3 regions of the Variovorax sp. GW821-FHT09D04 genome follow, and region 1 is predicted to be linked to each of the others. Evidence: predicted binding sites of a transcription regulator. Region 1 holds the regulator's gene; each other region holds the start of a gene.
The links. The regulator sigma-54, encoded in region 1, starts transcription at its own class of promoters, with help from an activator protein. The targets are predictions, from matches to a motif close to TGGCANGNAANCTGCTTT.

Region 1 (10,326 bases):
ACGAGGTGCAGGTGCGCTTCAAGCTGACGCTCGCGGGCCTCGGGCCGCTGTGACGACGATTTCATTTCCCATGCATCCTTTTCTTCCTTTGCCATGAACAAGCTCTTCTTCGCCGCGGCCCTTTGCGCGGGCGTGGCCCTGCCCCTGGCCACCACGGCCCAGGAATACACCGCGCCGCCGCTGGCCGCCAAGCCCGCGGGCGGGCCGGTCAAGAACGCCAGCTACGTGATCGACCCGACCCACACCTTCGTCATGTACGAGATGGGCCACTACGGCACCACCACCAACCGCGGCCGCTTCAGCACCAAGGACGGCTCGGTGAAGATCGACGGCACCGGCGCCAGCGGCAAGGTCGACATCACGATGGACATCAGCTCCATCAACACCGGCGTCGACCTGCTCAACCGCCACGTGCAGAGCAAGGACTTCTTCAACGTGGCCGAATTCCCCACCGGCCGCTTCGTGGCCGAGCGCATCGACTTCAGCGGCGACAAGGTGACCGACGTGCCCGGCACGCTCACGCTCATGGGCCAGACCAAGCCGGTGACGCTGAAGGCGGTGCGCTTCAACTGCTACCTGAACCCGCTGATCAACCGCCAGGTCTGCGGCGGCGACTTCGAGGCCACCGTGCAGCGCAGCGACTGGGGCATCACCTGGGGCCTGAACTTCGGCTTCGAGAACAAGGTGAAGCTGCTGGTGCAGGTCGAAGCCGTGAACGTGCAATGAACCCATCCCCCACCGGAGCCCACTCATGACCGACGCCCACCTCCTGTCCCTGCTCGGCATTGCCGGCGCCATGGCCGTGGGCGCGATGAGCCCCGGCCCGAGCTTCGTGATGGTGGCGCGCACCGCCGTGGCCTCGCGCAGCGACGGGCTCGCTGCCGCCCTGGGCATGGGCGCCGGCGGGCTGGCGTTCTCGATCGCGGCGCTGGCCGGGCTGCAGGCGGCGTTCCTCGCGGTGCCGGGGCTGTACCTGGCGATCAAGGCCTTCGGCGGCGCCTATTTGATCTACCTGGGCTTTCGCATCTGGCGCGGCGCGCGCCAGCCGCTCGCGATCACGCCCGACACGGACGCCTCGCCCCGCAGCCAGGGCCGCAGCGGACGCACCTTCCTGCTCGGCCTGGCCACGCAGATCAGCAACCCGAAGACGGCGGTGGTGTACGCGAGCATCTTCGCGGCCTTCCTGCCGCGCGAGGTGCCGCTGGTGCTGGCGCTCGCGGTGCCGGCCGTGATCTTCTGCATCGAGACGGGCTGGTACGCGATCGTCGCGCTGGCGCTGTCCTCGGCCGCGCCGCGCGCGGCCTACCTGCGCTACAAGACCTGGATCGACCGCGCGGCCGGCGGTGTGATGGGACTGCTGGGCCTGCGGCTGGTGTGGTCGGCGGTGCGCGGCACCTGAGCCGCTACAACAGGCTCTCGGGCGTGAGCGGCGACAGCAGCTCGAGCATGGTGCGGTCCCAGAAGCCCGAGTCGGGCTCTTCGTGCAGCACGGTGGTCTTGCCGCCTTCCTCGCTGACCCATTCGATGCGCCGCGAGCCGACTGCGCCCGCATCGGCGCCTTCAGCAAAGCGCAGCCGGTAGGCGCCCTGCTGCTTGAGCACGTCGAGCAGCTTCAGGGTCTGCTGCGCCATCTCGGGGCTGCGGATGAACAGGCCGATTTCGGTGTTGTGGATTTCGGAGCGCGGATCGAAATTCATCGAACCGACGAAGAGGATGCGCTGGTCGATCACCGCCGACTTGGCGTGCAGTCGCCCCACGGACGTGCCGAACAAGCCGAGGCGCACGCTGCGCCGCGTGCGCGCGGAACTCAGCTCGTGCAGCTCGGCGCCCAGCGCCAGCATGTCGGCGCGGTAGCGGCGGTAGGCGGTGTGGACCAGCGGCTCGTCGGTGGCGGCGAGCGAGTTGGTGACCACGCTGATCTTCACGTTGCGCCCGCGGATCTCGCGCATCACCTCCAGCCCCGACGCGCCCGGGATCAGGTAGGGCGAGACCAGCGTCACCTCGCTGCGCGCGCGGCGCATCTGCTCGACCACGTTGTAGCGCACGCTGTCCACGTCGAGCAGCGGCACGCCGCCGTACGACGCGGTCTTGCCGATCACGCGGTCGGGCGAATCGGCATACGCCTCGGCGGTGCTCCAGATCAGGCCCAGCTTGCCGGCGTCGAGGTCGTCGGCCACCGGGCTGTAGCCGAGCAGGTCGTTGGGCGCAGGTTTGGGCGGCGGCGGCGTGGTGTCGGGGCCGGTGGCGGCGTCGAAGCGGCGCTGCAGCTCTTCGCGCGGCAGGTCGGTGTGCACGACCGCGCCGATCGGGCGCACATGCGGGCTGTTCCAGTACTGGTCGAACAGCACGCCCAGTCGCGGGATCAGCGCGCCCGTGACGAAGGTGTCGAGGTCGATGAAGTTCGGGCCGGTGGTGCGGCGGAAGTACTGGTTGCCGATGTTGCGCCCGCCCGCCACCGCCATCGCACCGTCGGCGATGAAGAGCTTGTTGTGCATGCGCCGATTGACGCGGCTGAAGTCGAACAGCGACGCGGTGAAGCGCTTGAGCAGGCTGCCGCGCCCGGCCGGGAACGGGTTGAACAGGCGCAGCTCCACGTTCGGCGTGGCGGCCAGGCCGAGCAGCAGCTCGTCTTCGCCGGACGTGTACAGGTCGTCCATCAAGAGACGCACGCGCACGCCGCGCTGGGCCGCATCGCGCAGGGTGCGCAGCAGGTAGCGACCGGTCTCGTCGTTCTCGATCTGGTAGTACTGCACGTCGAGCGTGCGCTGGGCGCGGCGCGCCAGCTGCAGCCGCGTGTCGAAGGCGAAGTCGCCGCCGGGCATCAGGCGAAAGCCGCTGAGGTCGGGGTCGGGCTGCGAGGCCAGCGCGATCTTGCCGAGCGCGGTGTCGGCCGAGACGGCGATGGCCTTGGTGGGCGGGCGCGGTGCCTCGTCGGGCAAGGTGGCACAGCCGGCGAACAGCGATGCAGCCACGAGGGCGAAGACCCAATGCCCCCAGCGCGACAGCAGGCGACGGGTCATCGTGGGCTTTCTACAGAGCCTTGCGCAGGTTGGCCGGTGCGATGCGCAAGGCTTCGCGGTACTTGGCGACGGTGCGGCGCGCGCACTCGATGCCCTGCTCTTTCAGCATCTCGGAAATCTGGCTGTCGGACAGCGGCTTCTTGATGCTCTCGGAACTCACGAACTGCTTGATCAGCGCGCGCACTGCCGTGCTCGACGCGTTGCCGCCGGTCTCGGTGCCCAGCGCCGAGCCGAAGAAGTACTTGAGCTCGACCGTGCCGAAGGGCGTTGCCATGTACTTGGCGGTGGTCACGCGCGAGATGGTCGACTCGTGCAGGCCCAGTTCGTCGGCGATCTCGCGCAGCACCAGCGGGCGCATGGCCAGCTCGCCGTGCACGAAGTAGCTCTTCTGCCGCTCGACGATGGCGTTGCTCACGCGCAGGATGGTGTCGAAGCGCTGCTGGATGTTCTTGATGAACCAGCGCGCCTCCTGCAGCCGCTGCGACAGCGCCTGGCTGCCCTCGCCCTTGTGCGACTTGAGCGCACCGGCGTAGATGTCGTGCACGCGCAGGCGCGGCATGACTTCGGGGTTGAGCATGACGCGGAACTTCACGTTCGTGCCGCGCCCGGTCTTGGTGACGATCACGTCGGGGATGACGATGTTGCGTTCGACGTCGACGAAGCGGCGCCCCGGCTTGGGTTCGAGCCGCGCAATGATCTGCAGCGCCGAGCGCACCAGCTCTTCGTTGGTGCGCGTGAGCGTGGCCAGGCGCTTGAAGTCGCGCCGCGCGAGCAGCTCCATCGGCTGCTTGCAGATCGCGATGGCGGTCTTGCGGATGAGCGCTTCGGCCTCGGTCTCGTCTTCGCTGGCGAGCGCCTTCAGCTGGATGCTCAGGCATTCGCCGAGGTCGCGCGCACCGACGCCGACCGGCTCCAGGCTCTGCAGCAGGCCCAGCGCCACCTGGAAGTGGTGCACGAGGTCGTCGAACTGGTCGTTGTCGTCGCCCGCCAGGCCCGAGGCCAGCGCGGGCAGCGAGTCTTCGAGGTAGCCGTCGTCGTTGAGCGACTCGATCAAAAAGCGCAGCGCGGCGCAGTCGTTTTCATTGAGCCGCAGGCTCAGCGCCTGGCGGTGCAGGAACGACTGCAGCGACTCCTGGCTGCGCGCGAGTTCGGTGGCGTCGGCACGCTCGTCGTCGCCCAGGTTGTTCTGGCGCGCGGGCGCGTCGCTGCCCCACTCGCTGTCGTCGGGCGCCATGTCGACGGTGCCGTCGCCTTCCCAGTCGGGCTCGCGCTCGGCGATCTCGGCGGCGGGGCCGTCGGTGTCGGGGGTCGAGGTGGTGGTGTCGCTGGAGGTGGAGGACGTGCTGGCGGCGGACGGCGTGAACTCGGCCTCACCCTCGCCCGCGTCGTCGCGCGGCACCGGCGCGTCGGCCGTGTCCAGCCCGAACTCCTCGCGCGCCGCTTCTTCCGCGGTGCGCTCGAGGAACGGGTTCTCGTCCAGCATCTGCTCCACCTCCTGGCTCAGTTCGAGCGTGGAGAGCTGGAGCAGGCGAATGGACTGCTGCAGCTGTGGCGTCAAGGCCAGATGCTGCGAGACGCGAAGGGACAGCCCTTGCTTCATGAGGAAATGGCTCCCCCCCAGGCTGCGCGCTTCGCGCTACGCCAACCCCCTACCGGGGGCGGGCCGGCCGCTTCGGGCGGCCGTGCGCGGCGGCCCCCGCGAGGAAGCTCCGCGCGGACGGCGGCCACGATGATCCTTGACCCTCGCCGCACGGTCACATCCGGAAGTGCTCGCCCAGGTACACCCTGCGTACCTCGGCGTTGTCGACGATCTCCGAGGGTGTGCCTTGTGCCAGCACGTGCCCGTCGCTGATGATGAACGCGTGATCGCAGATGCCCAGCGTCTCACGCACGTTGTGGTCGGTGATGAGCACGCCGATGCCGCGCTCTTTCAGGAAACTGATGATCCGCTGGATCTCGATCACGGCGATCGGGTCGATGCCGGCGAAGGGCTCGTCCAGCAGGATGAAGCGCGGCTGCGTGGCCAGCGCGCGCGCGATCTCGACGCGGCGGCGCTCGCCGCCCGACAGCGCGAGCGCGGGCGAATCGCGCAGGTGGTCTACGCGCAGGTCGGCCAGCAGGTCGGCCAGGCGCTCTTCGGTGTGCTGCTTGGTCAGCGGCATCATGCGGCCGTTGGCGTCGGGTTCGCGCTGCAGCTCGAGCACGGCGCGCACGTTTTCCTCGACCGTGAGCTTGCGGAAGATCGAGGCCTCCTGCGGCAGGTAGCTCAGGCCCATGCGCGCGCGGCGGTGGATGGGCATGTGGGCGATGGGCTCGCCGTCGATGGTGATCTCGCCGGCGTCGGCGCGCACCAGCCCGACGATCATGTAGAACGAGGTGGTCTTGCCCGCGCCGTTGGGGCCGAGCAGTCCGACGACCTCGCCCTTTTGCACATCGAGCGAGACGTCTTTCACGACCGTGCGGCTGCCGTAGCTCTTCTTGAGGCCGCGCGCCACGAGGCGGCTGCCCGGAATGCCGTCGGCGGCCTGGGTTCCTGCGGTTTCGATCACTTGCGCCCTTCCCCTTCGGTGCCGCCCAGCGTGGTGCTCGGGCGCAGCCCGGCGCCGGGCGCGGGGGTGGGCGCCGGAGCCGCGGGCTTCTTGCCGCCGGCCGCGGGTGCGGAGCCGGGCGCCGCCGGGGCCGGCGTGGCCTTCGGCGTGAGGATGGCCTTGACGCGACCGCCGCCGCCCGCCGAGACGCCGGCGTTCGGCGGCACGAGGGAACCGTTGACGGTGTAGGTGTCGTTGCTCTGGTCGTAGACGATCAGCGCGCCGCTGCTTTCGTCGTTGGCCGTGGCGCCGATCAGCCGGCGCATGACGGCACGGCGGATGAACTTGACGTTGTCGGCGCGGCTGTCGTACTCGATGACTTCCGACTCGCCCTCGATCCACTCGTCGCCGGCGTTGCGCTTCTGCTTGTAATAGGCCAGCTTGCCGGGCGCCGCCGTGACCACGCCGTACTGGTAGCCCTCGGCGTCCTGGCGCACGTCCAGCCGCGCGCCGCGGATGATGATCGTGCCCTTCGTGACCAGCACGTTGCCGGTGAACACGCTGGTCTGTTTCAGGTCGTCGTAGCGCATCGAGTCGGACTCGATGTTCATCGGCTTGGTGCGGTCGGCGGTTTCAGCCAGGGCGCCGGAGGCGGCTCCGGCCAGCAACAGCGCGCCGAAGGCCAGGCGGCCGAGGCGACGAAGGGTGGGGAATGTGGGGATGGAGGGCAATGTCATAAAGGCACGAAACTTGCTCTGAAACATTGTATGCGTGGGATGGCAATTGCCCACCGCCGCCAATGAAAAAGCCCGCCGAAGCGGGCCTTGCATTCGACCAAGAAAGCAGGTCGCCGGGTCGGTCAGCCCTTCTTGGCTTCGCCGATGAGGAAGGTCGCGACCTGCAGCACCTTGGACATGCTGCCGGCGGTTTCGCCGTCGACATACCAGCGGCCCGCCACGGCCAGGGCCGGCACGCCGGCGACCTTGTAGGCCTCGGTCTGCTGCGCCGCGCGGCGGGCCTTGCTGGCCACGCCGAAGGACGCAAAGGTTTCCTTGAACTTGGCGCCGTCGAGGCCGGCACGCTCGGCCCAGGCCTGGATGTTGGCATCGCCGTTCAGGTTCTGGCGCTGCGCGTGGATGGCGGCGAACACCTTCGGGTGGTATTCCTCCAGCTTGCCCATGGCTTCGAGCGTGAAGTACAGGCGCTGCTTGGCCTCGACGTCGTTGCCCACGAAGGGCACCGGGATGCGGCGGAAGGCCACTTCCTTCGGGGCTGCCTTGACCCAGGCTTCGAGCGAGGGCTCGAAGTCGTTGCAATGCGGGCAGTTGTACGAGAAGAACTCGACCACCTCAACCTTGCCGGCGGGTGCATCGACGGGCACGCGCTTGTCGAGCACGAGGAAATCGGTGCCGGCCTTGGGGGCGCGCTGGGCGTGTGCCGGAACGGCAGCCAGCGAAAGCAGCCCGATCGAAGTGGCGGCCAGCGAAAAGTCACGACGTTTCATGGAAAAGGTTCTCCTGTGGGTACCGCAGTACAGAGCCGGCGCGCCGCCGGGAGTTCCCCGTGGACGGCGCGACCGAGGCGCTGGAATTGACAAACGAGTGCGGCAGATGCCGCGCGGGCGAGAGCTTAAAGGCTGTTCAAGAAAGGCGCTGACGGGTCAGCGTTGCACGCGCACCAGCGCCGATTCGAGACCGCCGCCGTCGAGCCGTTCCTTGAGCCGGTCGGCGTCGTCCTTCTTGTTGAACGGACCCGCGCGCACGCGGTAGACCGTGCGACCGGCCTGCTCGCGCTCGGTGACCTTGGCCTCGACGCCCATGAGCGACAGCTTGGCGCGCTGCGCCTCGGCGTCGTCGGTGGTGCGGAAGGCGCCAGCCTGCACGAAGTACATGAAGGGATCGGCACCCGACGACGACGGTGCGGCGGCCGTGTGGCTCGGCGCGGCGGACGCGGTGGTCGTGCTGCCGCCTGCGCGGGCCCGGGCGAGGTCGCCCAGCGGATCGTTCGACGGCGGCAGGGCGTTGGCTTCGGCCGGCACCGGCGCGGGACGCGCCGGCTTGGGCGCCACCACCACGGGGGCCGGGGCGGTGACCGGCGCGGTGGCGACGGGCGGCGTGCCGGGGGCCACGGTGGCGGGCGCGCCGGTGATCGGGTTCACCGGGCCGGTGGCCGTGGCGGCCGGGGGCGTGGCGGCGGGCTTGGGCGCGCCGGCCTTGCCGGCCAGCGGCGCGTTCGGGTCCCAGTCGCGGTTCTTGCGGGCTTCGGCTTCGTCCTGCTCGGCACCGCCGCGTTGCGTCTTGTTGACGAACGGGATCGGCACCTTGGTGACGTAGACCGCGATGCCCAGGGCGACGCCCAGACCGAGCACCAGGCCGATGATCAGCCCGATGACGATGTTGCCGCGTTGTCTGCTTGTCTTCTTCATGTTCAGAGGGTGATTCACATCTTGCTCGGCGCACTGACGCCGAGGATCGCGAGGCCATTGTGCAGCACCTGCGCGGCCGCTGCGACGAGTGCGAGACGCGCCAGCTTGACCGGCTCGTCGTCCACCAGGATGCGCTCGGCATCGTAGTAGCTGTGGTAGCTGGCCGCGAGTTCGCGCAGGTAGAAAGTCACGTCGTGCGGCGCGAAATCCTTCGCCGCGGCCGTCAGCATGGCCGGGTACTTGGCCAGCAGCAGCATCAGCGCCTGGGCCGCCGGGCTGTCCAGCGGCGACAGGTCGACCGCCTTGAGCGCGGCCACGTCGCCGCCCCAGGCCGCGAGCACCGAGCAGATGCGCGCGTGGGCGTACTGCACGTAGTACACGGGGTTGTCGTTGTTCTTGGTGACCGCTAGGTCGACGTCGAAGGTGTATTCGGTGTCGGGCTTGCGGCTGAGCAGGAAGAAGCGCACGGCATCGGTGCTGGTCCACTCGATCAGGTCGCGCAGCGTGACGTAGCTGCCGGCGCGCTTGCTGATCTTGACCTCTTCGCCGCCCTTCATGACGCGCACCATGGTGTGCAGCACGTAGTCGGGGTAGCCCTCGGGAATGCCTTCGCCCGCGGCCTGCAGGCCGGCGCGCACGCGCGCGATGGTGCCGTGGTGGTCGGTGCCCTGGATGTTCACGACCTTGTGAAAGCCCCGTTCCCACTTGGCGATGTGATACGCGACGTCGGGCACGAAGTAGGTGTACGTGCCGTCCTGCTTCTTCATCACGCGGTCTTTGTCGTCGCCGTAGTCGGTCGACTTCAGCCACAGCGCGCCATCTTGTTCGTAGGTCTTGCCGGCGGCCACGAGCTTGGCCACGGCCGCCTCGACGCGGCCGCTGGTGTAGAGGCTGGACTCGAGGTAGTAGTTGTCGAAGCGCACGCGGAAGGCCTGCAGATCGAGGTCCTGCTCGCGGCGCAGGTAGGCCACGGCGAATTCGCGGATGCTGTCCAGGTCGTCGATGTCGCCGCTGGCGGTGTACTCGCGGTCGTCGGACTTGACGGTCTTCTTCGCCTTGAAGTCCTCGGCGATGTCGGCGATGTAGTCGCCGTTGTAGGCCGGTGCCTTTTCACCGCTGGGCCACTCGGGGTCGCCGGGCTTGAAGCCTTTGGCGCGCAGCTGCGTGCTGTTGGCCAGCGTCTGGATCTGCACGCCGGCGTCGTTGTAATAGAACTCGCGCCACACGCTCTGGCCCTGCGAGGCCTGCAGATTGCAGATGGCGTCGCCCAGCGCGGCCTGGCGGCCGTGGCCGACGTGCAGCGGACCGGTCGGGTTGGCCGAGACGAACTCGACCAGCACCTTTTCGCCGGTGGCGGGCTGCTGGCCGAAGGCTTCGCCGGCGGCCAGCACCTCGCGCACGATCTGCTGCTTGGCGGCAGCCTTCAGGCGGATGTTGAGGAAGCCGGGGCCGGCGATCTCGATGGCCTCGACCCATTGGCTGAAAGCGGGGGTGGCGAGCAGCGCAGCGCTCAGTTCCTCGGCCAGTTCGCGGGGCTTGCGCCCCAGCGGCTTGGCGAGCTGCATGGCAGCGGTGCTGGCGAAATCGCCGTGCGCCGCCACCTTGGGCGACTCGAACGCGGCTTTGGCACCGGCGCCGGGAGAGAGGGTTTCGAGCGTGTTCGCGAGCGCCGCGAGCAGCTCCTGTTTGACCAATAGCATCTGTGAATTTTACCGGGGGCAAACCCGGACCCAGTTAACGATCGTCATCCGATGGGCGATGTCGCCCGTTAGGATGGTCGGCCCCGAGGCGGGGCGTCTGTCACAACCCAACCTTGCAAGGACATATCCACCATGAAGAAGCTCCTTTCCCTGGTCGCCTCCACCGTCGCGCTCGGCGCCTGCCTGTCGTTCAGCGCCTACGCGCAGGACAAGGCACCCGCCCCGGTCGTGGCCCCCGCTGCCGCCGCCGCACCTGCGGCAGCCCCTGCCGCCGCGGCCGCACCCGCCGGTGGCGCCAGCTGCGATGCCAAGGCCATCGACAAGAACGGCAAGCCCCTGGCCGGCGCTGCCAAGAACAGCTTCATGAAGAAGTGCACCAAGGCCGCCGCCGGACCCGCCTGCGCCGCCAAGGCGGTCGACAAGAACGGCAAGGCCCTGGCCGGTGCCGCCAAGAACAGCTTCATGAAGAAGTGCGAAGCCGACGCGGCCAAGGCCTGATCCGGCGCGGCGCCGTGTGGCGCTGACATTTGTTACTCCCGAAGGGCCCGCTCATGCGGGCCTTTTCTTTTGTCTTTTGTGTTGATTACTTGCCGAAGCCGCGCGCCAGGAACACCGCCACCAGCGGGATCAGCGCGATCAGGTGCGCCTGGATC
Region 2 (10,326 bases), on a different contig from region 1:
CAGCCCGATCAGGATGCCGGCCGTGACCGCCACCGGCGTGCCGAAGCCCGCCGCGCCCTCGAAGAACGCGCCGAAGCAGAAGGCGATCAGCAGCAGCTGGATGCGGCGGTCTTCGGTGATGCCCGAGAGCGAGTCCTGCAGCACCTTGAAGCTGCCGTTCTGTTCGGCCAGCTGCTGCAGGAAGATGATGTTCAGCACGATCCAGCCGATCGGCAGCAGGCCCGTGAAGCCGCCGAAGAGCGCGGCGCGCCCGGCCATTTCGGCCGGCATGCCGTAGGCGAACACGGCGACGGCCAGCGCCGCCAGCAGGCCCAGGCCGGCGGCGATGTGGGCCTTGATGTGGAAGAAGCCGAGGCACGCAAGCATCACCACCACCGGGATCGCGGCGAGCGCGGTGGAAATGATCATGTTGCCGAACGGGTCGTAGATCTGCTGCCAGGTCATGCGTTGTCTCCGGGGAGGCTGTTGTTGTGCCCCGCACTCTAGGGAGATGCGCACCGTCCGGATTGAAGGTTTTTTGCCCGGACCTTGATAAAAATTTGTCGGGCCGGCGTGTCGGTCAGTGCAGCGTCTGAACGATCCAGTCGACGAAGGCCGCGCATTCCCAGCGCTCCAGCGTGCCCGGCTGCCAGCAGATGTAGTGGCGGTGCGGCGAGGGCACGGGGCGTTCCGACAGCGCCACCAGCCGGCCCGATTCGAACCAGGCGGCGCCCAGCTTCTGTCGCACCAGCGCCACGCCGAAGCCGCTGGCGGCCGCGTCGTAGACCAGGCCCAGGTCGTTGAACTGCGCGCCCAGGTGCGGCTCGGGCTGGTCGATGCCGCAGCTCGCGAACCAGGTGCCCCAGGGCTCGAGCGGGCTGCGGATCAGCCGCGCGCTGGCGATCTCGGCCGCGGTGCGAAAGCCGTCGAAGGGCCCGAACTCGTTCAGGTAGCTCGGGCTGCAGGCGGGCACCACGTCCTCGGCGATGAGCAGGCGGTGCTCGCAGTCGGCGTAGGCGCCGATGCCGTAGCGCACCTGCAGGTCGGTCTGCTCGGCCGTGACGTCGAGCAGCGGGATCGACACATGCAGCGCCAGCTCGATGTCGGGGTAGAGGTTGCGAAAGAGCTCCAGCCGCGGCATCAGGAACTGGCGGCTGAAGGTGGGCGTGACGGCCACGCTCAGGCGCGGCGCACGCAGTGCCGCGTCACGGCTGCCGGGCGTGGCCTGCTGCAGCGCGGCCAGGCCGACGCGCACGTTCGCCAGGTAGGCCGCGCCGTCGGCCGTGAGGCTGAAGTCGCTGCGCCCGAAGAGCTTGAAGCCCACGTGCGCCTCGAGCTGGCGGATGCGGTGGCTCACGGCGCTGGCGGTCACGCACAGCTCGTCGGCCGCGCGACCCGCATGCCGCAGCCGCGCGACGGCCTCGAAGGTCAGCAGGCATTGGATCGGGGGGATGTGGTGCAGGGCCATCCTCGGCAGCGGCCCGACTCAGTCTTCGAAGAAATTCACCGGCAGGCCCGGCGTGTCGACGCGCATCGAGAGCACGGTGCCCGAGGCCGGGCGCTGCACCAGCTCGTCGGCCGGACGGCCCTTGCGCCCGCTGGTGACGAACAGGGTGCGCAGGTCGTCGCCGCCGAAGCAGGGCATGGTCGGGCACTGCACCGGCACCGCGATGGCCGCAACGCGCTCGCCCGTGGGCGCAAAGCGCAGCAGCTGCGCGCCCTCGAACATCGCGACCCAGTAGTGGCCGGCGGCGTCGACGGTGGCGCCGTCGGGGCGGCCGTCGTAGTGCGTGGGCGTGCTGGGTACCCAGCCCGCGGGTTTGGGGTCGAACTGCTGGAACACGCGCGCATGCGACAGCGTGTTGGCCTCGGCGTCCCAGTCCCAGGCGCGCACCACGTGCGCGGCGGTGTCGGCCCAGTACAGGGTGCGGTTGTCGGGCGAGAACGCCAGGCCGTTGGCGGTGGTGACGTGCTCCAGCATCGACGTGATGGTGGGCGAGACGTCTCCCGGGCGTGCGTCGAAGCAGTAGAGCGCGGCGTTGGCGCGGTCCTTGGCCTCGTTGAGCGAACCGGCCCAGAAGCGGCCGAGCGCGTCGCACTTGCCGTCGTTGAAGCGCATGGTGCGCACGTCGTGCTCCGCGCGTGCCATGGCCACAAGGCTGCCGCCCCACTCGCGGGCCCGGTAGATGCCGTCGCGCAGCGCGATCACGAGGCCGCCGCTGCGCGCCGGCGCCATGCAGCCGGGTTCGGTGGGCAAGGCCCATCGCTCGACCGTGGCCGTGGGCGAGCCGATCTCGCCGCGCGTGCGCAGCACGGCGCGGCCCGGGATGTCGAGCCAGTAGAGCGCGCGTTCGTGCGGATGCCAGAACGGCGATTCACCCAGTTCGCAGAGGCTGTCTTCGATGGAGGTCCACATGGTGGGGCGATTGTGCCCCCGGCCACGCGGGCCGCGGGCAAAAAAAAACCCGCTGACGCCGAAGCGCTCGCGGGCTGAACATCCAAAGGAGACTCGCCTGAAAAAACCGGGAGTGGTTGTTCTTCTTTGTATCGAAAAGGGGGGTGGTGGTCTTGGAGGAGCGGGGGCCGGCGCCGTGCCGGACCACCCGCTGTCTGTGTGCGAATCAGCGGTTGTAAGCCGTTTCGCCGTGGGACGAGATGTCGAGGCCTTCGCGCTCTTCTTCTTCCGACACACGCAGGCCCAGGGTCAGGTCGGCGATCTTGTAGGCGATGAACGCAACCACGCCGGACCACACGATGGTGAACAGCACGCTCTTGACCTGGATCCAGACCTGCGCGCCCATCGAGAAGGTGTCGGGCGTCAGGCCGCCGGTGCCGCCCAGGCCCTTGGCAGCGAACACGCCGGTCAGGATGGCACCCAGGATGCCGCCCACGCCGTGCACGCCGAACACGTCGAACGCGTCGTCCGCGCCGAGCATGCGCTTGAGACCGCCCACGCCCCACAGGCAGACCAGGCCGGCCAGCAGGCCCATCACGATCGAGCCCATCGGGCCGACGAAACCGGCGGCGGGCGTGACAGCCACGAGGCCGGCCACGGCACCGGATGCAGCGCCCAGCATCGAGGCCTTGCCCTTGTGCAGGCTCTCACCCAGGATCCACGACAGGGCCGCGGCGGCGGTGGCGAGCACCGTGTTCACGAAGGCCAGGCCGGCAGCCGCGTTGGCCGCACCTGCCGAGCCGGCGTTGAAGCCGAACCAGCCGACCCACAGCAGCGAGGCGCCGACCATGGTGAGCGTGAGCGAGTGCGGCGTGAAGGCTTCCTTGCCGTAGCCCACGCGCTTGCCGACCATGTAGGCACCGACCAGGCCGGCGATACCGGCGTTGATGTGCACCACGGTGCCGCCGGCGAAGTCGAGCGCGCCGTCCTTGCCCAGCAGGCCGCCGCCCCACACGATGTGGGCCATGGGCACGTAGCTGAAGGTGAACCAGATCACCGAGAACAGCAGCACGGCCGAGAACTTGGCGCGTTCTGCAAAAGCGCCGACGATCAGCGCCACGGTGATGGCCGCGAAGGTGCCCTGGAAGGCGAAGAACACGTATTCGGGGATCGTGGTCAACGCGCCGAAGGTCTCCTGCGTGATGCCCTTCATGAAGATCTTGTCGAAGCTTCCGAAGAAGTTGCCGTCGCCCGTGAAGGCCAGGCTGTAGCCGTAGATGGCCCACAGCAGGCTGATGAGCGAGAAGATCACGAAGACCTGCATCAGCACCGACAGCATGTTCTTGGAGCGGCCCAGGCCGCCGTAGAACAGCGCCAGGCCGGGGATGGTCATCAGGATCACGAGCAGGGTCGAGGTGAGCATCCAGGCGGTGTCGCCGGAGTCGACCTTGGGCGCGGGAGCAGCGGCCGGTGCGGCGGGCGCGGCCTCGGCGGCCGCGGGTGCTGCAGCTGCTGCAGGCGCGGGCGCAGCAGCGGCAGGTGCAGCAGGTGCCGATGCAGCCGGTGCCTCAGGGGTGGCGGCGGGTGCCTGGGCCAGCGCCGAAGTACCGGCGACGAAGACGCTCAAGCCGAGCGCAAGAGAGACAAGAAGTTTTTTCATAGTCGTTGTTCTTTCGGGCCAGGACTCGATCAGAGGGCTTCGCGGCCCGTTTCGCCGGTGCGGATGCGCACGACCTGCTCGAGGTTGTAGACAAAGATCTTGCCGTCGCCGATCTTCCCGGTGCGCGCGGCGCCTTCCACCGCCTCGATCACGCGGTCGACCAGCTCGTCGGAGATGGCCGCCTCGATCTTCACCTTGGGCAGGAAGTCGACCACGTACTCGGCGCCGCGGTACAGCTCGGTGTGGCCCTTCTGGCGACCGAAGCCCTTCACTTCCGTGACGGTGATGCCCTGCACGCCGATGGCCGAGAGCGCTTCGCGCACCTCGTCGAGCTTGAACGGTTTGATGATGGCTGTGACCAGCTTCATGATGAGTTGCTCCTTCTGGATGGATGAAAGGCGGCGCGGCAACGTGGGCCGCGCCTGGTTGTTGTGTCGATTACAGCGTCTTCGTCAGCGTGAGGATGAAGCGTGCCTTGTTGGGCGAGTAGTAGGTGGTGCCGAAGGTGCCGAAGTCGGGGATCTCGATGCCCGGGTAGGCCACGACCTGGTAGTTGGCCTTCTTGTTGGCGCCCTGCACCGAGCCGGTGAGCGTCAGGCCGCTGCCGAAGTCGTAGGTGGCGCCGATGTTGTAGTCCACGTAGCTCTTGTAGCCCAGGCTGCGGATGTCGCTGGACATGTTGGTGAAGCCGACGGCGGCCTTGAGCGTGACCTTGGGCACGATCTCCTTGCTGTAGGCCAGGTTCAGGTAGCCGGTGTTGCGGCCCTTCAGGCCCGAGCCCGTCTTGGCGCCGGCGTAGCCGAAGTAGTCCTTGGACACCGTGTGCGAGTACTTGGCCGTGAACGAGCCGAAGCTGTCGTTGGCGTAGGTGGCGCCCACGTACAGCTCGGTGGTGTTGCCCACCGAGTTGCCCGGGTAGATGTAGGTGAGCGCACCCACGTCCATGTCGACCGGGCCGGCCTTGAACTTGTAGCCGCCGTACAGGTCGCTCTCGATGCTGTTGCCCTTGAGCCAGTTGACGCTGGAGTTCCAGTTGCCGATGTAGAAGCCGCTGTCGCCGAAGGCGTAGTCGAAGCCGCCCTGGATGGCGGGCTTGAAGCCCTTGGTCTTGGCGTAGTCGTTCTTGCCGATCATGTCCTGGTCCTGGCCGCGGAACTTGTAGTTCGTGGTCAGCGAGACATTGCCCGTGAGCAGGGGCGCGGGCGCCGGTGCGGCGGCGTCGGCGGCCTGGGCCATGGCGGCGCCCGAGGCGGTCAGTGCAGTGGCCAGAACGATCAACGCCTGGGCGGCGGTACGGTGCGTCATCAGGGAACTCCTCGCAAGTGTGTTGTTGGACCTGAGCACCCTCAAAGCAGGGAGCGTGCCAAACTGCACGAATACCGCCCCGGCCAGAGGGCGCAGGTGTCCGGCGATGAGCGCCAAATCGTTACAAGCCCTGTTTCCGGCAGTTGCACACGCTTGCACGCTGCACGGTCCTGGGCTTGCACGTCGCAGGCGCACCAACTTGGGGAGAGGGAGAAAAATGAGTCTGTCTTTGGTGCAAAGCCGCGCCTTGCTCGGCCTGGAGGCCGCAGCCGTCACGGTCGAGGTGCATCTGGCGAACGGCCTGCCGAGCTTCACGCTGGTCGGGCTGGCCGAGACCGAGGTCAAGGAGGCGCGCGAGCGCGTGCGCTCGGCGATCCAGAACGCCGGGCTCGAATTTCCGACCAACAAGAAGATCAGATGTAGTCAAGCTCTCTTTGCCAGATCTGAGCAAGGTAGAGGGAGAGCCTTGATCATTTCAATCGAAAAGCAAACTTGGCCCGACGATTGTGGATAACTTTGGGCGCTCGCAGAGCGCTCACCACACCAAAGTGCCACGAGAACGCCCAATTGCCGGGCGTCCAAGGCTGGCGGCTAGCGGTTCGCTTCCGCTGCGAGTTGCGCGACGGAGACGCCTATGGCTTTGGCGACGTGAACGATGGTCATCACTCCAGGGTTTTGCTCGCCGCGTTCGATGCTGCTCATGTACGAGCGATCAACCTGGCACTGATGTGCGAGCTCTTCCTGCGAAATCCCACGCGATTTACGCGAGGACCTTATCGCGCCACCAAGCGCCACAAGAGCTGGGTCTCTGGCGTGTTTTGGGGACGGACTGGGCATGGACAAAATGGCCCCGCCATGAGTACGATCACACCACGGACGATCTTCCACATACTGAGCTCTTATGCTTCGCGTTGATACGCGCTTCGAAACTCCCTCTCCAATGGTTGAGGAGCAAGACTTTCATTCGCGCAATTTTTACTGGGCAGAGCACTGCGTGAACGCTCCCCTTTGGCATATTGAAGCTCTCTCGTCCCCGGATTCCGCAGGCGAGTGCCAGTTCTGGCGCCGCTTTATCGCAACTCGGCCTGCAGAGGTTTTGTTCATTCTCTCCAGCAAGACCTGGGCAGCTACGAAGCTGCACGTGATTCTTCCGGCTTACATGGCCGAACTGGCTGTGCCCAAGTTCGCTCGATGCATCTCGCTGTGGGAATGCGGCGTCAGAGGGACGAAGAGCTCATCTGCATGGCTGTTCGAGACGGACTGCGGGAATTTTGTTGACCCGCTCAACGGGCACCGTCTTCGAGAGTTAAAAAAGCAGCACCTGCGATGGCATGACACTCAATTTGGTACGTCCGACGGGGAAAAAGTCCTGCACGATGCGCCTGCTTGACGGAGAAGCCATGTGCCTCTATGTCTATGACCCGTCGACGCCCTTCACGTTCACAGTCCTGAGCACGGTCCAAGGCATCGCGGGCATTCGAGAGGGCTGATTGCACGCGCATGGCACAACACCTTCCGCCAACTGACCTGTTGGGCAGTTCCCCCGTCGCCCCACCAACAGGCGGCGCCTCCCGTCCGCAACCGCCTGATGGTTTTGAGAGTTGGCTTGAGTACGCTATCTTGACCTTCAGCGATCACTGGGTGGCTCTCGACTACATGTTCGATGACAAGCCCATCGAGCGCCATGAGATTGAGGCGGCAGTGCTTGAAGAATTTAATTTGCTACGTGCACGAGCCGGTCTTCCGCCGTTCGATCCAAACTCGCGACGTCCTCGTTCCTAGACGAGCGAAGAGCAGCGGCAACACATCTAACAAGACTGTGCAGAGGGCCTAGGCCTTTCTTCCTTGTTGAGTGAACCCGAGGAGCAACTCTTCTATCGCCGCGTCAGCACCGGGTGTCTCAGCGGAGGCACGTCAAGTCTGGCATGAGTCGGTGCGAGTGTCGTTCGCCAATGCCGAAAGCGATTTGCCCCACCGATCGATTGCGATTTCCGTTTGCACGCCGTCAACTCGAGCGCGCCTTGCAACCTCAATACGGACGTTTCGCCCGGCAAATCACTCGTAAAGGCTGAAGCCTGCGGGAACTGTCTTGCCCGTCCAGTCCGCCACGATAGCCACGCTAAATCTCGCACGCGTGAGGGCTACGTATAGCTTCGCCCTGGTCATGGCTTTTAGTGGCTCGCTCACATTCGACAGCCAGTCGACCATCCCTTTCGTCGGATGTATCGCAACATGGTCAAACCCTAGACCCTTCGAACCGCCGAAGTTCATGACCGGATAATCTTTCAAAATTCCTTTTGTCACTACGCTGTCGCGCAATTGCATCGGTGCGCATTGCCGTAAATATTGGGCATAGAGTCGAGGATGAACGATAAAAATCCCGTTCCAAATGGATTTCCTATCCCTACACGCTTCGCACGCGCACGCAACGCTCTTTGGCAAACTTGGGTACAGCTTCGAAGACAGGTCGCAAATTTCTTGGCTATTTCGATGAGAGACAGTCAAACTGCCTTGGTCGATGCTGACAACCAACCTCTTTGGAATCTCGTTTTTAATAAAATCAACTATTCCCCCATCACGGTATTTGCTGTACTTTCGCTCATGATGGGTTAGATATGTGACTTGCCTTGGATCGCCCACAACCCGAACTCGAGCCGAGGACTGGAATAGTCCAACTATGAATTCAAGATCGTAGCCTGCAAGATCCTGCACTTCATCCACGAAAATATTCTGATAGATTCTTGCAATCCTATCGAAGACTTTCCCATGGGAAGCAGAATTACATCTTATCGCCAACTTGGATAACTTGTCCGAATAAATTCTCCTCCGAGAGTCAAAGTAGTGTTTTTCAAATGCCTCTTCTTCGCTCCAACATACAGGTATGCCAGCTTTGGTTGTGTATTTAACCCCGGACTGACTTGAAACCAGCAACATGCCCTTGACGTCGAACGAGAAAATCGCCCCCTGAAACGGGCGAACTCCATGGCTAATCAAAAATGCAAACCATGTTCCAATAGTGATATTGGCTGGGATGAATCCATTTTCCTCAAGCACTTTTTGTCTTATTTCCGCCTCATTCGACTCTGTGTACGTAACAATCAAGACGTTTTCGTTTCTTACCTTTAGCGCTTCGCGAACAAGGTAGGTCGTTTTGCCCGATCCGGCCACGGCGACAACCAGTTCATTCATACCGCTCATAGTGAAATAGCGTCCTTGACGAACTTGGGGTAGTCAATAGCGGTCTTTGAATTGAATATCGCGAGCGCGACTTCTGTTTTATTCGCGTGCATGTGAACATGCATTTCGTCTTCTGTCTTGAAGGCCTTCCCCAGCAGATCATTCATTTTCTTAAGGCCATTGGACTTCAGAATTTTTGGTTCAAGCGTGTTGTAGTTGAAAGCTTTTTTGCCGATCAAGAGATCTCCGTCGTCGACGAATTCGTCATAGCAAATTCGGATGTGATCTTTGTCAGCATAGTCCGCGTACTTTTTCTTTAGGGCGGCAGGATTGCCGTCGCTGTCGGTCATGACAGCCACAGTGATTTCAAGAGCGGCTGCGAGCTCGAGAAATCGAAGAAACGACGTCCCCACAGAGATCACGTCAATCGAATCCTCAATCGGTAGACGCCCGCCGTTCACATCCATATAAGCTCGCTGCACGACAAGCTCATCCGAGTCCCCCTCGACGAGGATTGCCTTTGAGGATAAAACCAATCTCAGAGTATCGTAGCCGGCGAGTTTTTTGAAAAAATCGCTAGCCTTCAGTTCAGCGACGCGAATCATTTTTGCCTTTTTCAAGAGCATCAGATTATCTAGACCGAGCTTGTTGGCGACAAAACTGCTATGAGTGGAGAGAATGACTTGCTTGTCGCCGTTGTCAGTACTCAATTCACGAATCAGTTGATTGAGTCGAGAGTGGGAGAGATGATTTTCGGGCTCCTCGATAAGTAAGAGAGTTGCCTCTTTATTTTTCTTAGCGCTAAGGGCAAGTTTAGTTTTTATTATGCATTGCTCGCCCTTTCCGATGTAGTGAAATGGGATGTTATCGATATATGTCATCAGGCTGCTCTCCCAAGCATTCTGAGAAGATAAGTCGACAGAAATGCTAACGGCTTTATTGCTAATTTTTGCTGCCGTTGTTATCTTGTCATTTATTAGCTTTAGTTGGGCATCGGACATAAAGGCTTCGCGCAATTTTCGGTGCGCTTGCGAGATGGATGCCCGCTCGTTTTCTTCCAAGCTATCCCTTATGATCCTAGATATATAGGTGTCAGAGCCGTTTTGATAACGGGAACTCGTTGAATCGATCAGAGCAGATTTTATGGGAATGTTTCGTGCAGTGATCCCTTTTCGTGCAAATGAAGTTAGCTTTGGCACGTAATATTCAATCGGAATGGATCCGACATCCCCGGCTTTCAGCATTTCTTCATATGCGTCTTTAAAGTTCTCTTCGTCGAACTGGATTTTAAAAACGACTCCAGATGCAGGAGTTTTTTCCGAGTTGCCGTCACCCTCAAGCTCGGCGAGTTCCGGGCCCGAACCGGAGAAGAAAACCTCAATACAAATCTCAGGAGGTGCGAGCGGAAATTTTGTGGAGAGACTCGCTAAGTAGGCCTGTTCGATGTTGACGTTGAAGAGGTAACTTGAGACTTCATTCCTGATTGAACGGCCATTCAAGAGTCCCGTCATCGCAAGCTGCAGCGCTTCCAGTATGGTCGATTTTCCAGCCTCATTGCCTCCTACAATGATATTCACGCCAGGCTTAAACACCGCCTCAAATTGGCCCTCATAGCATTTGAAGTTCTTTATTTTCACCTTATCAATACGCATGAGCTTCTCCTCTAGTTGATTTCCGCATTCTTGCATAATGAAATCAAAATGGAGAGCAAAAAATTCCGTCAAAGATTGCAGTCAAGAGCGTTGGGATATCGAAGGTTTTGTGACTTCGACCGCACGAATAGACTGGCTGTTGGATGTGTCCCGTCGTG
Region 3 (10,326 bases), on a different contig from region 1:
GCGGCCCTGCCACCTTCACCGTCGATGCCGGCATCGGCCGCCAGCGACTTCGTTCCCCTTTCACCTGCCTCTCTCAAGGAGCTGTCATGACCCCCATGTCCTCTTCCTCTTCTTCCTCCTCTTCTTCTTCGTCCGCCGATATCGAGCGGCGCGCCCGCCGCCGCGCCGGCGCCAAGATGGGCTGGTTCATCCATGCCTTCGTCTATGTGGTTGTCAACGTCGGGCTGGTTGCGCTCGCGGCCTCGCGCGGCCACAACTGGGCCGTGTACCCGCTCATGGGCTGGGGGCTGGGCCTGCTGATCCATGGCGCCGTGGTCTGGCTCATCGCGCCCGGCGGCGGCCTGTACAACCAGCTGCTGGAACGTGAGCGCCGCGCGCTAGGTGGCGGGGACCGCCGGTGACGGCCACGGCGGACGACACGCCACGCCCGTCGCGCTTTCGCGCCGAGAACCTGCGAGACATCCTGCGGCACGGCCTGATCACGGCCGCCTTCTGCTGCGTCATCGCCGCGGCGCTGACCGTCTCGGGCATGGGCAGCTGGAGTTCGCAGATGGTGTATTCGCTGTCGATCGGAACGATCAGCTGGCTGGTCATCGACACCGGGCGCCTGTTCATCAGCGGCCACCAGAACGTGCTCTGGCCGCACGGGCCCTGGGGCTTCGTGCTGGTGGCCTTCGGTGTCACGCTGGGCTTCCTCGGCGGCGGCGCCATCGGGGACGCCTGGGTCGGTCGGCCGCTGTTCGACTTCACCGGCTTCGCCAGGCACCGGATGGTCTCCACCATCGTCATCACGCTGGCCGCCACCATCGGCATGTGCTACTTCTTCTACAGCCTCGGGCGCAGCAAGCACATGCAGCGCCAGCTCGACCTGGCCCAGCGCGACGCCACCGACGCGCGCCTCAAGCTGCTCGAAACCCAGCTCGAGCCGCACATGCTGTTCAACACGCTGGCCAACCTGCGCGTGCTGATCACCGTCGACCCGCCGCGCGCCGTGGCCATGCTCGACCGGCTCAACAGTTATTTGCGCATGACGCTCAGCGGCTCGCGCGCGCTGTCGCATCCGCTGTCGGCCGAGTTCGACCGGCTGGGCGACTACCTCGAACTGATGTCGGTTCGGATGGGCGAGCGCCTGCGCTACACGCTCGACCTGCCCGACGAGTTGCGCGACACGCCCGTGCCGCCGCTGCTGCTGCAGCCGCTGGTCGAGAACAGCATCCGCCACGGCCTCGAGCCCCAGGTCGAAGGCGGCGAGATCGCCGTGCGCGCGCGCCGCGAGGCGGGCGAACTGGTCATCGAGGTGAGCGACACCGGCGTCGGGCTCGACGCGACCCGGCCGCAGGCCTCGGAAGGCAGCGGCTTCGGGCTCGAACAGGTTCGCGAGCGGCTGGCCACCGTGTACGGCGAGCAAGGCCGCCTGAGTCTGGCCCCCGCGCCCACGGGCGGCGGGACGCGCGTCACCCTGAACCTTCCCCTGCCCGCCTGAACAGGCCCCACGACAACAACAAGACGATGCCCCTCACCGCCCTCATTGCCGAAGACGAACCCCTGCTGGCCCAGGCCCTGCAGGCCGAACTGGCCGCCGCCTGGCCTGAGTTGCGCGTGGTCGCCACCGCCCGCGACGGCCGCAGCGCCGTGCGCGAGGCGCTGCGGCTGCTGCCGCAGGTGCTGTTCTTCGACATCCGCATGCCCGGCCTGGACGGCCTGGGCGCCGCCGCCGAACTGGCCGACAGCTGGCCCACCGACGAAGCGCCGATGCCGCAGCTGGTGTTCGTGACCGCCTACGACGAATACGCCGCGCGCGCCTTCGAGGCCGAAGCCATCGACTACGTGCTCAAGCCCGTGCAGCCCGAGCGCCTGCGCAAGACCGTGGCGCGGCTGCGGCAGGCGCTGGCGGCGGCCGCGCCGTCGATGACGCCGCCCGTCCCGCCTGACGAGGTGCTGGAGCGTACGCTCGCCCAATGGCGCCAGGTGCTGGGCGCCGCCGGCGGGGCCCCGTCGGCATCGTCGGCATCGTCGGCATCGTCGTCACCGTCAGCGCCGCTGCGCATGATTGCCGCGAGCGATGCCGGCGGCGCCACCGTGCGCATGGTGCCGATCGACGAGGTGCTGTATTTCGAAGCCGCCGACAAGTACCTGCGCGTGCTCACCGCCACGCAGGAATACCTGATCCGCACGCCCCTCAAGCAACTGCTGCCCCAGCTCGATGCCGACACCTTCTGGCAGGTGCACCGGGCGGTGGTGGTGCGCAGCGCGGCCATCGAGGCGGTGCACCGCGACGAGGCCGGCAAGCTGCACCTGGCGCTGCGCGGACGGGCCGAGAAGATCCCGGTCAGCCGGCTCTACGCCCACCTGTTTCGCGCCATGTGAAATCTACGCCGCGGACGCGCAGCAAAAAGCCGGCCTTTTCGGGGCCGGCTTTTTTCATTCAGTCACGAATGGCGTTGTAAATCAGCGCCAGTGGCCGTGTCCGTGGCCATGACCGCGGTGATAACCACGACCGTAGTAGCGCGGGCCGTAATAGGCCGGCGGCGGTGCGTAGTAGACCGGTGCCGGGCGGTAGTACACCGGCGGCGGCGGACGGTAGTAGACCGGGGGCGGCGGTGCGTAATACACCGGGGCCGGCGGCGCATAGACCGGGGCCGGGTAGTAGGCGGGACCGCCCACGCCAACCGCCACGCCGGGCACGCCGACGCCGATCGACCAGCTCACGTCGCCGCGGGCGCTGGCCGAGGTGGCGGCAAACAGTGCACCGAAGGCCACCGCACCGGCGGCGGCCCATTTGAAGAGGGTAGAACGTGTGACGCTCATGATGTGGGACTCCTTGTTGGGGGGCGTTGTGCGCCCCATGTCCGTATTGAACGCTGCAATTGCAAAGCGGGTGGACGCTGCATTGTGAAGAGCGTTGCCAAAAGTAACCCCGACAGGCCCCCCTCTAGAATGACGCGATGACCTCCCCGACCGACAAAAGCGGCACCAAAACGACCGCTGCACCGAGCAATTTCCTGCGCCACGTGATCGAGAACGACCTCGCACAGGGTGCCTACGCAGGCCGCACCTGGGGCGGTTCCCCGGGCGACGCCGCCCACCACGCCCAGGGCATGCCCGACCCCGCCAAGGTGCGCATGCGCTTCCCGCCCGAGCCCAACGGCTACCTGCATATCGGCCACGCCAAGAGCATCTGGCTGAATTTCGAGCTGGCCAAGGAATACGGCGGCGTGTGCCACCTGCGCTTCGACGACACCAACCCCGAGAAGGAAGAGCAGGAGTACGTCGATTCCATCCGCGACGCCGTGAAGTGGCTCGGCTACGAAACCTACCTGGCCGACCGCCCCAGCGCGCCCGGCACGATTCAGGAACACGAGTACTTCGCCAGCAACTACTTCGACTTCATGTACGAAGCCGCCGAGTACCTGATCGGCGCCGGCCTGGCCTATGTCGACGAGCAGACGCCCGAAGAAATGCGCGCCAACCGCGGCGACTTCAACACGCCCGGCACCGACAGCCGCTTCCGCAGCCGCACGCCCGACGAGAACCTGGCGCGCTTTCGCGAGATGCGCGACGGCAAGCTCGCCGACGGCGCCGCCATCCTGCGCGCCAAGATCGACATGGCGAGCCCCAACATCAACATGCGCGACCCCGCGCTGTACCGCATCCGCCGGGCCACCCACCACAACACGGGCGACAAGTGGTGCATCTACCCGATGTACACCTACGCACACCCCATCGAAGACGCGCTGGAGCAGATCACCCACTCCATCTGCACGCTCGAGTTCGAAGACCAGCGCCCCTTCTACGACTGGCTGCTCGACCGCCTGGCCGAAGGCGGCTTGGTCGCCAGCCCGCACCCCCGCCAGTACGAATTCGCCCGCCTGAACGTGACCCACGTGATGACCAGCAAGCGCAAGCTGCGCCAACTGGTCGAAGAGAAACACGTCGACGGCTGGGACGACCCGCGCATGCCCACCATCGCCGGCCTGCGCCGCCGCGGCTACACGCCCGCCGCGCTGCAGCTGTTCTGCGAACGCAGCGGCACCACCAAGTCGGGCGGCTGGATCGAGTACGCCAGCCTCGAGGCCGCGCTGCGCGACACCCTCGACCCCGTCGCGCCGCGCGCCATGGCCGTGCTCGACCCGGTGAAGCTCGTCATCACCAACTGGGGTGAGCTGATGGGCAGCGACGATGCGCTGGACGACTGCTCCGCGCCCGTGCACCCGCACCACCCCGAAATGGGCAAGCGCGAGTTCAAGCTCGGCCGCGAAGTCTGGATCGAGCGCACCGACTACGAAGACGTGCAGCCCAAGGGCTTCTTCCGCCTGTTCCCCGGCAACAAGGTCCGCCTGAAGTACGGCCACGTCATCGAATGCACCGGCGCCACGCGCGACGCCGACGGCAAGCTCCTCGAAGTGCAGGCCACGCTGGTGCCCGACACCAAGAGCGGCACGCCCGGCGCGGACGCGATCAAGGTCAAGGGCAACATCACCTGGGTGGCCGCGGCCGATGCCGTGCAGGCCGAGGTGCGGTTGTACGAGCGCCTGTTCGCCGAAGCCAACCCCGGCGGCGGCGAGCTGCTGGACGAGCTGAACAAGCACAGCCTGGAGGTGTGCACGGCCTTCGTCGAGCCGTCGCTGGCGAAGGCCGAGCCCGGCGTGGGCATCCAGTTCGAACGGCATGGCTACTTCGTGCGCGACACGAAGGGCGGCGGTGCCGGCGGACAGGTGGTGTTCAACCGCGCGGCGGGGATGCGGGACAGCTGGGCCAAGTAAGCCCGCTGGTCGCGTTCTCCCGCAAAGCCGGGGCCGTCATGGCTCCGGCTTTTTTCTTGCGCCGAGCGTCGACAGACCCCGGCTATCCTGTCGGTTCATGAACGCTACGAGCCCTTCTTCTCGCCTGATCCGCTTCAACAAACCCTACGGCGTCCTCAGCCAGTTCACGCCCGAGGGCCGTTGGCGCGGGCTGAAGGACTTCATCGACCTCCCCGGTGTCTACGTCGCCGGCCGGCTCGATGCCGACAGCGAAGGCCTGCTGCTGCTCACCGACGACGGCAAGCTCCAGGCGCGCATCGCCGATCCGCGCTTCAAGATGGAGAAGACCTACTGGGTGCAGGTCGAGGGCGTGCCGACCGACGAAGCGCTGGCGGCGCTGCGCAACGGCGTGCAGCTCAACGACGGCCCCACGCGCCCCGCACGGGCGCGCCGGCTCGACCCGCCGCCCGCCGTGTGGCACCGCGAGCCCCCCATCCGCGAGCGCAAGCTCATTCCCACCGCGTGGCTGGAGCTGGCGATCAGCGAAGGCCGCAACCGCCAGGTGCGGCGCATGACGGCGGCCGTCGGGCTGCCGACGCTGCGCCTCATCCGCGCCGCCATCGGGCCTTACACGCTCGACGGGCTCGCGCCCGGAACCTGGCGGGAACAGAGCGGCGGCTGAGCCGCCGCACCACCAACTCTTCATTCGAATCCTGTCCATGCACATGAACCTTCCTCTCTCCGATCTCTCTTCTGCTGCATTGAACCGCCGCAGCGCCGTGCTCGGCGCCCTCGGTCTGCTGGCGCTGCCTGCCGGTGCCGCGGCCCCGGCCCCGGCCAAGAAAAACAACAAGCCGCAGGCGCCTGATGTCTGGCCGCGCGCCTTGCTGGTGCCGGGCGGCGTCGCCCGCCTGTCGCTCGGCCCCGCCGCCACGCGCCCCAAGGCTTTCGCCGGTGACGTGCCGCTGCTGGTGCTCGGCGATCCGATCGAATGGACCGCGCTGGTCGGCATTCCGCTTGCCACCCCACCCGGCGAAGCCAGCATCAGCGTGCGCGCCGAGGGCAACAAGCCCGAGCGCCAGATCGCCTACACCGTCGCCCCGAAGCAGTACCGCGAACAACGCCTGACGGTGGCGCCGCGCACGGTCGACCTGTCGCCGGAAGACGAGGCGCGCTACACCAAGGAACGCGACCACCTGACCGGCGTGATGGCCACGCTCTCCGACCTGCGCCCCGACGCCGCGCTGCAGATGCGCGTGCCCGTGCCGGGCCGCCGCTCCAGCTCGTTCGGCCTGCGCCGGGTGTTCAACGGCCAGTCGCGCAATCCGCACAGCGGCATGGACATCGCAGCCGGCACCGGCACGCCCGTGCGCGCGCCGCTGGCCGGCAAGGTGATCGACACCGGCGACTACTTCTTCAACGGCGGCACCGTCTGGGTCGACCACGGCGGCGGCCTGCTGACGATGTACTGCCACCTGAGCCGTTGGGACGTGAAGGTGGGCGACGTGCTCAAGATCGGAGACCCGTTGGCCGCGGTGGGCGCGACGGGACGGGTGACCGGGCCGCACCTGCATTGGGGGGTGATGCTGAACCGGACGATGGTGGACCCGGCGTTGTTCGTTGCGGGTTGAGGCACCCAGCCGGAACGCCGTCATGCGTGACAAAGCGCCGACCCTCTTCACCGAAGCCTGCCTCGCCTCCTCGTTCGCCCCCAACGAACGCCGCGAAGCCCTCGCTCGCCTCAACACCCTCTTGCACCCCGCCCTGCAGCGGATCGTCGCCGCCGAGGTCGCCGCGGGCAACCGCGTCGTCGATGTCGGCGTCGACTGGCCCGACGAGGGCTCGGTGCACGTCACGCTCCAAAGACACTTCACGGACCGGCACGCCGGCAAGCAGGCCGCGTTCAGCCTCTGCGACGACCCGCACTACTGGCATGCCGACTACAGCACCGCGGACAAACCGCGGCACCTGCTGATCTGCTGAACTGAAGGACGCCGCCCTCAGAGCGGCCTGGTCAGGTACACCGCCTCGCGCCCCACGATCGTGCGCTGCGCGGGCATGAAGATCGTGCAGTCGTCGCACGGCGCGCGGATTTCGTCGGGGCCGTTGGTGGCGATCAGCTCGCCCTTGGCAAAGGTCTCGAAGCCGATCAGCGGGCGCACGAAGGCGAAGTCTTCCGACTTGATCACGTGCGTCTGGAGCAGCTCGAAGCGACGCTGCTCGCCGGGCGCGGGCACGGCCGGGTCCTTGTCGATGAGGCCGAAGTGCGCCAGGAAGTCGAGCGAGATGGCGGTGGCCAGCTCGGAGGCCGAGCGCAGGAAATGCTGGCCGCACTCGGCCACCAGCGCCACGCCCTTGCCGTCGGCCCGGCCATGCTGGCCGTGCTGGATCAGCGGCGTGCCCGAGCCCAGGCCGTCGGGCATCACCAGGTGCACCGACGGGCGGCCGATGGCCATGGCGGCCTCGGCGTTGCGGTCGAAGGCCGGGTACACCCAGAACGGGATCACGGGCTGGCTCGTGGAATGGATGTCGAGGATGTGGTCGGCCGCGCTCACCACCGGGCGCAACTCGCGGGCGCGGCGCAGCTCGGGGCTGTCCTCGCTGCCGTCGAGCCATTCGGGCGACCACACGCGGTTGAGGTTGTGCACCAGCTGGCGGCTGTCGAACGGCAGCGCCTCGTTGAAGGACTCGTAGGCCGCCACGTTGGCAAAGCTGACGGTGAGCGTGCCGATCTTCGGGCGCACGCCGGTGTCGAGCAGGTGCGTGGCGGCGGTCATGCCGCAGATCTCGTTGCCGTGCGTCAGCGCGTTGATCAGCACGTGCGGGCCGGGCTTGCCGGACTCGAAGCGGTGCACGTAGTCGATGCCGACGTTGCCCTCGCGGTAGGCGGAGAGATCGCGGGGGAGGACTTCGAGGGCGGGGGGAGATTGGGTCATGGGGTGGTGAACAGGTGGGATCGGAGGCCGCCGGCAAGTTTGCTACAGCTGGCAAATTCGTGCCGTGAGCCGCAAATCCCCGGATGCGGCTCATGTCCTGAGCCGCATCGCCCTCACCAATTCACTTCGCGCTCCGGCGTCGCCGAAATGTGGTGGATCGACAGGTCCGCCCCGTCGTACTCCTCCTCCTGCGACAGCCGCAGCCCCATGGTCGCCTTGAGCACGCCGTACACCACGGCGCCGCCGATCAGCGCCCAGACTACGCCGAGCAAGGTGCCGATCAGCTGCGCCCACAGGTTCACGCCGCCGATGCCGCCCAGCGCCTGGGTGCCGAAGATGCCGGCCGCGATGCCGCCCCAGGTGCCGCACAGGCCGTGCAGCGGCCACACGCCGAGCACGTCGTCGATCTTCCATTTGTTCTGGGTGCGAGTGAACATGAAGACGAAGATGGCGCCGGCCACGCCGCCCGTCACGAGCGCGCCCAGCGGGTGCATGAGGTCGGAGCCGGCGCACACAGCCACGAGGCCGGCGAGCGGGCCGTTGTAGACGAAGCCGGGGTCGTTCTTGCCCATGGCCAGCGCCACCAGCGTGCCGCCGACCATCGCCATCAGCGAGTTGACGGCGACGAGGCCCGAGATCTTGTCGATGCTCTGCGCGCTCATCACGTTGAAACCGAACCAGCCCACGCACAGCACCCACGCGCCCAGCGCCAGGAAGGGGATGTTCGACGGCGGGTGCGCGCTGAGCGAGCCGTCGCCGCGGTAGCGGTTGCGGCGAGCGCCCAGCAGCAGCACGGCCGGCAGCGCGAGCCAGCCGCCCACGGCGTGCACGACGACCGAGCCGGCGAAGTCATGGAACTCGTGGCCGGTGACCGAAGCGATCCAGCCCTGGATGCCGAAGGCCTTGTTCCAGGCGATGCCCTCGTACAGCGGGTAGACGAAACCGACGATCACCGCGGTGGCGATCAGCTGCGGCCAGAACTTGGCGCGCTCGGCGATGCCGCCCGAGATGATGGCCGGAATGGCCGCCGCGAAGGTCAGCAGGAAGAAGAACTTCACCAGCTCGTAGCCGCTTCTTACCGACAGTTCGGTGGCGCTGACGAAGAAATGCGTGCCGTAGGCCACACCGTAGCCCACCAGGAAGTACACGATGGTCGACACCGAGAAGTCGACCAGGATCTTGACCAGCGCATTGACCTGGTTCTTCTTGCGCACGGTGCCCAGTTCCAGAAAGGCAAAGCCGGCATGCATGGCCAGGACCATGATGGCGCCGAGAAGGATGAACAGCGCGTCAGCGCCCTGTTTGAGTGCGTCCATGAGAGCTTCTTGCAGGTTTTTGGTTTGATTTGGTGCGTCGCACCCGAACGGCTCGGGGCGCCGGCGCAAGAAAGCAAAAATGGTGCCTGAAGGCTCTTGAATGGTGCAAAACGACCCAGGAATGGGCCGAATTCGCAGGGCGCGCACCGGATCGGAACGCGCCGAAACGCTCAGCCCGCGCCGCCGCGCAGCGCGTCGCGATACCGCCGGCTGCAGGGCACGCTCGTGCCGTCGTGCATGTGCAGCCGGGCGTCGCCGCCGTCGAGCGGCTCGATCTCCTTGATGCGGCCCAGGTTCACCGCGTGGCTGCGGTGCACGCGCACGAAGGTGGCGGGGTCGAGCTGGGTCAGGAAGTCGGTGAGCGTGGCGCGCAGCAGGTAGTCGTGGCCGTTGACGTGCAGGCCGACGTAGTTGCCCTCCGCCTGCAGCCAGTCGATGTCGGTGGCGGCGATGAGGAATTCGCGGCGCAGCTTGCGCACGAGAAAGCGTTCGGGGCGGGCCGGCGGCGGCGGTGCTGCCGGCGCGGGCACGTCCTGCACGGAGGGTTCGAAACCCTCCGGTTCCGCCAGCGCCTCGGGCACCGGCGCCACGCCCTCTTCTGGCGGATCGAGCACGCGCGCCTCGCCCTGCAGCCGCAGCATGAAGAGCCGGTAGGCCCACACGCCGAAGACCATCGTGGCGTAGACGCGCACGTCCTTCAGGTACTCGTAGCCCCATCGCCCCATGGCGCCGGCGAAGTCGTAGGGCTCGCCGGCGGCCGCATACACCGCGGCGCGCAGCCCGAACATCGCCGCGACGTGCGCCAGGCTCAGGAGCACGCTGGCCACCAGATGCCCGGCGAGAAAACGCACCCAGTGGTCGCGCGCCAGCGGCGACAGCCGGCGCTCCACGGCCACCAGCACCGGCACCAGCGCCAGCAGCGCGATGTGGCTCGACACCTCCCAGGTAATGACCTCCCAGTGCGCGCGCGGCACGGCGCGGCTGCGGGCGTCGATGAGCGCGACCACGGTGCTGATCGCGGCATGCACCGTCATCAGCACGATCCAGAAGCCGACTTCGACGTACCGCCGGATCGGTTCGTAGCGCTCGTACAGGTTCTTGCGCGGCTCGCTCATGCGGGGATTCTCGCGAACCGGGGGCCGGATTTCGTCCCTGAGGGCCACCGTTCGTCACAAATCCGGGCCGATCCGTCCCGGCGATGGCCCCGGAGGCGGGCGCGGGGGCCACGATGGCCGCCGTTTCCTCGTTCCAGGAGCCCGCCATGCCCTCCGATTCCGTTCCCACACCGCAGCGCCGCCACGACATCGACGCCCTGCGCGCCCTCGCCTTCCT

Region 2: AC07O4_RS26245 (TorF family putative porin) is a predicted target of sigma-54. The motif match lies at 5,383-5,400, and genes of this name have one in related genera.
Region 3: AC07O4_RS00070 (ammonium transporter) is a predicted target of sigma-54. The motif match lies at 9,065-9,082, and genes of this name have one in related genera.

The regions. Positions count from the first base shown of each region.
Region 1 is NZ_JBWKPA010000014.1:65,707-76,032, forward strand. It holds gene AC07O4_RS29025 (YceI family protein) at 1-53, shown strand, start outside; gene AC07O4_RS29030 (YceI family protein) at 94-726, shown strand; gene AC07O4_RS29035 (LysE family translocator) at 752-1,399, shown strand; gene AC07O4_RS29040 (phospholipase D family protein) at 1,404-3,020, opposite strand; gene rpoN (RNA polymerase factor sigma-54) at 3,031-4,620, opposite strand; gene lptB (LPS export ABC transporter ATP-binding protein) at 4,775-5,569, opposite strand; gene lptA (lipopolysaccharide transport periplasmic protein LptA) at 5,566-6,285, opposite strand; gene AC07O4_RS29060 (thiol:disulfide interchange protein DsbA/DsbL) at 6,408-7,052, opposite strand; gene AC07O4_RS29065 (SPOR domain-containing protein) at 7,209-7,973, opposite strand; gene argS (arginine--tRNA ligase) at 7,988-9,673, opposite strand; gene AC07O4_RS29075 (hypothetical protein) at 9,806-10,171, shown strand; gene AC07O4_RS29080 (DUF2214 family protein) at 10,257-10,326, opposite strand, start outside.
Region 2 is NZ_JBWKPA010000011.1:2,875-13,200, reverse strand. It holds gene AC07O4_RS26270 (L-lactate permease) at 1-444, opposite strand, end outside; gene AC07O4_RS26265 (LysR substrate-binding domain-containing protein) at 560-1,447, opposite strand; gene AC07O4_RS26260 (SMP-30/gluconolactonase/LRE family protein) at 1,466-2,395, opposite strand; gene AC07O4_RS26255 (ammonium transporter) at 2,601-4,034, opposite strand; gene glnK (P-II family nitrogen regulator) at 4,064-4,402, opposite strand; gene AC07O4_RS26245 (TorF family putative porin) at 4,473-5,339, opposite strand; partial or broken gene AC07O4_RS26240 (magnesium chelatase domain-containing protein) at 5,557-5,769, shown strand; gene AC07O4_RS26235 (helix-turn-helix domain-containing protein) at 5,931-6,176, opposite strand; gene AC07O4_RS26230 (hypothetical protein) at 6,241-6,729, shown strand; gene AC07O4_RS26225 (UvrD-helicase domain-containing protein) at 7,395-8,528, opposite strand; gene AC07O4_RS26220 (ATP-dependent nuclease) at 8,534-10,168, opposite strand.
Region 3 is NZ_JBWKPA010000001.1:6,642-16,967, forward strand. It holds gene AC07O4_RS00020 (sterol desaturase family protein) at 1-90, shown strand, start outside; gene AC07O4_RS00025 (2TM domain-containing protein) at 87-401, shown strand; gene AC07O4_RS00030 (sensor histidine kinase) at 398-1,483, shown strand; gene AC07O4_RS00035 (LytR/AlgR family response regulator transcription factor) at 1,510-2,367, shown strand; gene AC07O4_RS00040 (hypothetical protein) at 2,449-2,808, opposite strand; gene AC07O4_RS00045 (glutamine--tRNA ligase/YqeY domain fusion protein) at 2,946-4,763, shown strand; gene AC07O4_RS00050 (pseudouridine synthase) at 4,861-5,424, shown strand; gene AC07O4_RS00055 (peptidoglycan DD-metalloendopeptidase family protein) at 5,468-6,373, shown strand; gene AC07O4_RS00060 (hypothetical protein) at 6,396-6,725, shown strand; gene AC07O4_RS00065 (M14 family metallopeptidase) at 6,743-7,678, opposite strand; gene AC07O4_RS00070 (ammonium transporter) at 7,792-8,994, opposite strand; gene AC07O4_RS00075 (LytTR family DNA-binding domain-containing protein) at 9,165-10,109, opposite strand; gene AC07O4_RS00080 (acyltransferase family protein) at 10,256-10,326, shown strand, end outside.